DNA from 2 places in the Roseateles sp. FW305-36 genome. Region 1 is predicted to be linked to the other one. Evidence: predicted binding sites of a transcription regulator. Region 1 holds the regulator's gene; the other holds the start of a gene.
What was found. The regulator FNR, encoded in region 1, switches genes on or off when oxygen is low (the NO sensors DNR and NnrR bind a similar motif). The targets are predictions, from matches to a motif close to TTGATNNNNATCAA.
Positions count from the first base shown of each region.

Region 2: a site for FNR is predicted at 1,275-1,288, ahead of AC3WOE_RS28075 (type IV pili methyl-accepting chemotaxis transducer N-terminal domain-containing protein). Genes of this name have one in related genera too.

Region 1 covers NZ_JBYSZK010000001.1:232,522-235,916, forward strand. Annotated here, with positions in the region: gene AC3WOE_RS01105 (sigma 54-interacting transcriptional regulator) at 1-715, shown strand, start outside; gene AC3WOE_RS01110 (BON domain-containing protein) at 957-1,304, shown strand; gene fnr (fumarate/nitrate reduction transcriptional regulator Fnr) at 1,523-2,263, opposite strand; gene hemN (oxygen-independent coproporphyrinogen III oxidase) at 2,370-3,395, shown strand, end outside.
Region 2 covers NZ_JBYSZK010000021.1:87,371-90,765, forward strand. Annotated here, with positions in the region: gene AC3WOE_RS28075 (type IV pili methyl-accepting chemotaxis transducer N-terminal domain-containing protein) at 1-1,239, opposite strand, end outside; gene AC3WOE_RS28080 (DUF3079 domain-containing protein) at 1,349-1,555, shown strand; gene AC3WOE_RS28085 (hypothetical protein) at 1,559-2,200, opposite strand; gene AC3WOE_RS28090 (SirB2 family protein) at 2,267-2,671, opposite strand; gene AC3WOE_RS28095 (NnrS family protein) at 2,674-3,395, opposite strand, start outside.

The sequences.
Region 1 (3,395 bases):
CGCCTTCACCGGCGCCCAGGGGCATCGACAGGGCCTGATTCCGGCGGCCGAAGGCGGCACCGTCTTCCTCGACGAGATCGGGGACATGCCGCTGGCCCTGCAGGTCAAGCTGCTGCGCGTGCTGCAGGAGCGCGTCGTGCGGCCGGTGGGCAGCAACGAGGCCGTGCCCGTGGACGTTCGCGTGCTGTCCGCCACCCATCGCGACCTGGAGCTGGCCATGGCCGAGGGCGGGTTCCGGCCCGACCTCTATTACCGGCTCAACGTCGTGCAGCTGCGCCTGCCGCCGCTGGCGGAAAGGCGCGAGGACATCGCGCTGCTGGCCCAGCACTTCCTGCTGACCCTGGCCGGGCGGCATCGCAAGCCAGTGCGAGGCTTTGCGCCCGACGCCCTCGACGCGCTCGTGACGGCCCCATGGCCGGGCAATGTGCGCCAGCTCTTCAACGTGGTGGAGCAGGTCTGCGTGCTGGCCACCGCGCCGCTGGTGCCGTTGGCCCAGGTGCAGCGCGCCCTGCAGATGCCGCCGACCGCAGTGCTGAACTATCAGCATGCCAAGCAGCGCTTCGAGCGCGACTATCTGAACCAGCTGCTGAAGCTGACCTCGGGCCAGGTGGCCGAGGCCGCCCGCCTGGCCGACCGCAATCGCACCGAGTTCTACCGCCTGCTGCAGAAGCATGGCCTGGACCCGCAGCTGTTTCGCGGCGACGCCGCCCCCTAGCCCAGCCGTCGCAGTCTGGCGACAGGACGTTGTCAGATGGATCAAGCACTTAGGCCGCTGCCGCAGGGGAGGCGTCGCCACCCGGCGACAAAACGTGCGCCTCGCGACCCTCGTCATGCGTGAGTTCTCCGGCAAGTGCTTGATCTGCAAGGGAAACCGCAAGCTGGCACAGGCCTTGCGCTAAGGCGGAGGTGGCGCCGCCCGGTGCCGCTTTCGATTCACGCATCTCAGGAGATTCCGCATGCGACAAACCTCGACCTTCGCCCGACTGCTGACCGCCGCCCTGATGGCGGGTGCCGCGACCGCGAGCTTCGCGGCCGACCAGGCACCGGCGCCCTCCACCGCGCCGGCCGAACAGGTCGCGCAGGCACAGCCGGCCGGTGATGCCGCCATCGCCAGTCAGGCCCAGGCCGCCCTGCAAAAGGACAAGGACCTGCAAGCCCTGCCGTTGACCGTCAGCAGCACGAGTGCTGGCGTGATCGTCCTGAAGGGCGCTGCACCCACCGCCGACCTGGCCCAGAAGGCCGTTCAGCTGGTGCAGGCCGTGCCCGGCGTGAAGGAAGTGCGTAACGAGATCAAGGTCGGCTGACTGCTGTTCGTCCTCTGATCTCGAGGCCCCGCGCGCCCCCGCGGGGCCTTTTTTGCGCCCGCCAACCGGGCACCAGTATTTCGGGCCGAGCGCTGGGCCGTTCCCGAGCCGGCCCGTCTGGCGATGTGCTTGCGGTTCAAGGCCGCAAGCATCGCCGTCCCCTCGGGGGACCGACTGGGGTTGCCTGCGTTCAGCAAGGCAAGACCAGGCGAGGGGCGTCAGGCCTGGCTGTTGTTGACCAGGGCCTGCAGGCCGTCCTGATCGAGGATGCGCAGCTGGCGCTGCCTGACCTCCAGCAGACCGTCTTCGTGAAAGCGCGAGAAGGCACGGCTGACGGTCTCGAGCTTGAGGCCGAGGTAGCTGCCGATCTCTTCGCGCGTCATGCGCAGCACCAGGCTGGAGGCCGAGAACCCGCGGGCCCGCAGGCGCTGCGTCAGGTTGAGCAGGAAGGCCGCCAGCCTCTCCTCGGCGCGCATATTGCCGAGCAGCAGCATGACGCCATGGTCGCGCACGATCTCGCGGCTCATGATCTTGTGGAACTGGTGCTGCAGCACGCTGAATTCGCGCGACAGGTCCTCCAGCTGGGCGTAGGGAATGACGCACACCGACGAGTCCTCCAGCGCGATCGCGTCACAGTGGTGGTGGTCGCTGCTGATGCCGTCCAGGCCGAGCAGTTCGCCGGCCATCTGGAAACCGGTCACCTGGTCGCGGCCGTCCTCGCTGCCGACGCAGGTCTTGAAGAAGCCGGTGCGCACCGCGTACAGCGCTTCGAAGCGCTCCCCGTTGCGGAACAGCGGCTCGCCGCGCGGCACGCTGCGGCGCCGTGCGACGAGGCCGTCCAGGCGCTCCAGGTCCTGGGGCTTGAGGCCGACGGGCAGGCAGAGCTCACGCAGATTGCAGCTGGCGCAGGCGACCTTCAGAGGCTCGATGGCAGTGGGGTCCTTCAGTGGCGTCTGCATGGCTGTCTTTGGGTTGGATCAATTGCCGTCATTCTTGGCGCTGCCCTGCGCTGCACGCTTGACGTGGATCAAGGCCGCGGCCCCGGGGCGACTGCACAGTGGCTGCATGGACGCCGTGACCCACCCAACGCTGGACCCCGAACTGCTCGACGCCAACATCCGGCGCCATGACGTGGCGGGGCCACGCTACACCTCCTACCCGACCGCCGACCGCTTCGTCGAGGCCCACCAGACGCCACAGCACCTGCAGGCCCTGGCCCAGCGCGGCGCAGCCCAGCCGCTGTCGGTGTATGTGCACATCCCTTTTTGCGAGCAGCTCTGCTACTACTGCGCTTGCAACAAGATCATCACCAAGCACCACGAGCGCTCCCAGCCCTATCTGGATTCGCTCGACGTGGAGATGGACCTGGTCGTCGCGGCCCTGGGCGGGCATGCGCCGGTGTCGCAGCTGCACCTGGGCGGCGGCTCGCCGACCTTTCTGTCGGACGCCGAACTCGGCGCGCTGATGGCCTCGCTGCGCCGCCATTTCCGGCTGCTGCCGGGCGCGGAGCTGTCCATCGAGGTCGACCCGCGCACGGTGGACGCCGGGCGCTTGGCGCACCTGCGCCAGCTGGGCTTCAACCGCCTGTCCTTCGGCGTGCAGGACTTCAACGCCGACGTGCAGAAGGCCGTCCATCGCGTGCAGTCTCGCGAGTCGGTGGCGGCGCTGATGAGCGCGGCGCGTGAGCTCGGCTTCGCCTCCATCAGCGTCGACCTGATCTACGGCCTGCCGCTGCAGACGCCGGAGTCCTTCGCCCAGACCATCGCCCAGGTGGCCGAGCTGCGGCCCGACCGCATCGCGATGTATGCCTATGCCCATCTGCCGCAGCGCTTCAAGCCGCAGCGCCGCATCGCCGCAGAGCTGCTGCCGGCGGCCGGCGACAAGCTGACCATGCTGTCGGGCGCCATCAGCTCCCTGCTCGGCGAGGGCTATGCGTACATCGGCATGGACCATTTCGCACTGCCCGACGATCCGCTGGCCGTCGCCAAGCGCCAGGGCCTGTTGCACCGGAATTTCCAGGGCTATTCGACCCAGCCCGACTGCGATCTGATCGGCCTCGGCGTGTCGGCCATCAGCCGCGTCGGCCCCACC
Region 2 (3,395 bases), on a different contig from region 1:
AGCCTCGCGCTGCAGGGCCTCATTGCGCAGGCTGTCCATGGCGCTGGAGAGATGGCTGGCCAGACTGTCGAGCAGCTCGCGGTCGGCCGCGGCGAGGCTGGGCGTCTCGCGGTAGAGCAGGTCGATCTCGCCCATCGTGCGGCCCTGCACCGTCAGCGCCACGTTGACGAGGGCGACGAAGCTGGCCTTGGAGCAATGCGACTCAGCCTTGCCGTCCAGCGCGATGGGGATGACGCGGGCCCGCGGCGGCGGGCTGCCGCAATGGCAGGCTCCGGGCACCAGGCAGCGCTCGGCATCCACCATGGCCGGCGGCAGGCCCTGCGAGGCCAGCAGAACCAGGCGCTGCTCGCTGGTGTCCAGCCAGCGCACGGCGACGGCGTCGGCGCAGGCCACCCGGCGCACGCGCTCGCCGAAGCCGGCCGCCAGCTCGCGCTGCGAATGGGCGCCGGCCGCGAAGGCCGCGGCTTCGTAGAGGGCGGCCAGGCGGTGCTGCTCCTGGCGCAAGTCTGCCGTCTTGGCCCGCACTTCATCCTCCATGCCGCGGTAGACGGCCTGCAGCCTCTCCGCCATGCGGTTGAAGCCCCGCGCCAGCTCGCCGAACTCGTCCTGGGCGTCACCGGGAATGCGCGTGCCCAGCGTGCCCTGCTCGAGGGCGTTCAGGCCACGGCGCAACCGGTCCACCGGCGCGAACACGACCAGATGCGAGGCAAAGAGAAACACCACCGAGGCCGCGATGGCCAGACCGACGAGGGCCAGCTGCACCGCCGACAGCAGCGAACTCCAGGCCGCCATGCGGGCCTCGACGGCATCGACCAGCAGGTCGACACGGCCCACCAGGGCTGCGGCCTGTTCGCCGCTCGGCGCGGGCACCCCGTCCGTCGCCGCGGCGGTCAGCGTGCGCCAGTCCTCGGTCACGGCGCGGTAGGCGGCCTGTGTCCTCTCGTCGCGCGGCAGGAACAACGGCCGCGCGGGGTCGCCGCTGAGCAGCTGCCGCAGCGCCGACTCATAGGCACGCGCCTGCGACTGCAGCTGTCCCCGGTCACCGGTGGCCGCCAGATGGGCCATGCGCCAGGTCTGCATGCGCAGCCGCCCGGCCTCGTTGACCGCCGCCGCGCCGCCCTCCAGCTGCCAGCCTATCCACAGCGTCAGGCCGATGGCGGTCAGGCCGATGGTCAGCAGCGTAGCGCCAACGATGCCGATCTTGGTGGCGAGACGGGCGCGGTTCCAGGGAATGAACATGCCGGGGATTCTGAGCAGGGCCCGTCCCGCGCGACTTGATGCGCCTCAAACCTTGAGCCGGTTTGCCTTGCATCAAGGTCCCCTGGGCGCCGCGATGGCACGCTGGGGCATGGCCAAGAAGTTTCCGATCAAGCCCGCCAATCCCGAGCGCATCTGCTGGGGCTGCGACAAATACTGCGCGGCGGATGCCCTGCAGTGCGGCAACGGCAGCGTCGCGACGCCCCACCCGTCGGAACTGTTCGGCGACGACTGGATGGACTGGGGACTGGACGCTGAAGACGGCAAGCCGGCGCAAGACGCCGGCACAGGGCGCTGAGGGTCAGCTGGCCAGCGCACCCGCGGCGGCGTGCCGCTTGACGGGCCGCAGCATGAAGACGGCGGGGTCGCGCGCGCAATCCAGCAGCAGATGACGGACACGCTCCAGCCAGAGCCGCGCCAGCTCGATTTCCTCGGCGCTGCTGGCACGTCCGTCGGCGCAACGCTTGAGCAGGGGCTCGAGGGCCGGGTCGGCGGGCAGCTGGTTCATGTCGACGCCGGCATCGACGGACTCTCCCGTGTCCAGCCGCGTGAAGCGCAACAGGTCGAGCAGCTCGGGTTTGCTGCGGATCAGGCCGGCCCGGCCGAAGCGCCCCGCGATGCCCTTGAAACCGGAGTTGCCGGCCGCGCCCGTCAGCATCTGCACGACCGTCGCGATGACGCCGACGCTGCCCGACCTGGCGTCGTCACGGAACTCGACCTTAATACCGCCGCGCTGCGGCAGGCTGCCCGGGTAGAGGTGCTCGAGCGCCAGATAGGTCAGCCAGTAGGCCGTGGCGACAGTGGGGCAGGCATGGCCCGCCAGCCTGACGGCATCGCGGAAGCCGTATTCCAGCTCGCCGTCCTCGGCGCAGCCCAGCAGCCGCGCCAAGGGGTCCTGCACCCGGAGTCGGGGTACCTCATCGAAGAATTGCGGCATGTTCATGGCGGAGCGAGCACAGCGGGGATAGGGAATGTTCAAGCGCAGCGGGACTTGCGGACTTGAGCTTGATCAAGGCGCGGCGCGCTTGATGACGGCGAAAAAGCCGAACGGGTCCTTGGTCACGGCCACCGAAACGATCCAGGCCACGACGACCAGGGCCGCCAGCCAGGCGGTGGCCCGAACGGCCGGCGGCCGGCCCGGTTTCAGCGCGACGACGCCCAGTCCGATGTAGAGCAGCAGGCCGAGGATCTTGGCCAGCAGCCAGGGCGCCTGGGTCGGCGTCAGGCGCAGCATCCATGCCAGCGTCAGCGCCGAGGCCAGCAGCAGCGAATCGACCAGATGCGGCAGGCTGCGCGCTGCCCGCCCCCTGACCCAGCGCGCGCCGGCGAGCGAGGCCGCGCCACGCACGAAGAAGCCGGTGATGGACAGCGCCACGGCGGACTGGTGCACCAGCTTGACGGTGAAGTAGTCCATGGCTAGCCCGGTCGCCCGTCCAGGCGCGGCCGGGACAGCACGGGCCAGTAGCGCACGGCGTAGAGCGCGAAGCCGGCCGACCACAGCGCGGCGGAGGCCAGCACGGCGGCCACGGTCGACTCGGGCCGCAGCAGCGGCAGGCCCACCCGAAGCACGGCGGCCAGCGCCACCAGCCCATAGCAGGCCGTCTCGAAGCGGTCGGCGCGCAGCGGCCGGCCGGTGTGGCCGCGGGCGGTGCGCGTCATCATGCCGATGATCAGGCCGCCGATGGCGCCGACGGTCAGCGCATGCGTGGGCAGCGACGGCGCCACCACACCCAGCGCCGCCAGGCTTCGCAAGAGCAGATGCAGCGGCACCCAGGCATAGGCCAGGTGCAGCACCCAGACCAGCGGCACGCGCAGGGTCTTCCACGGCCGCCACAGCGCCCAGCGCCAGGCATGCGCCACGCAGGCGACGCCAGCCAGCGCCGCGAGAACCCAGCCCTCCAGGCCGACGAGATCCGCCACCAACAGGCCCAGCACCGAGCCCAGGGCGACCTTCTCGACCCCCGCATGCTTGGCGGCCCCCGCGCCGGGCACGCCGTTGTTGGTGAACATCGGGATCACGCGGCCGCCCATGACAGCGAGGATGAAGAGCACGATGTCCAGGCCCACGCGCACGCCGAGAAAGGCCGGCACGTCGACAACGCCGAGCTGCCCCAGATGGAGGGCCGCGGCCGCGGCCG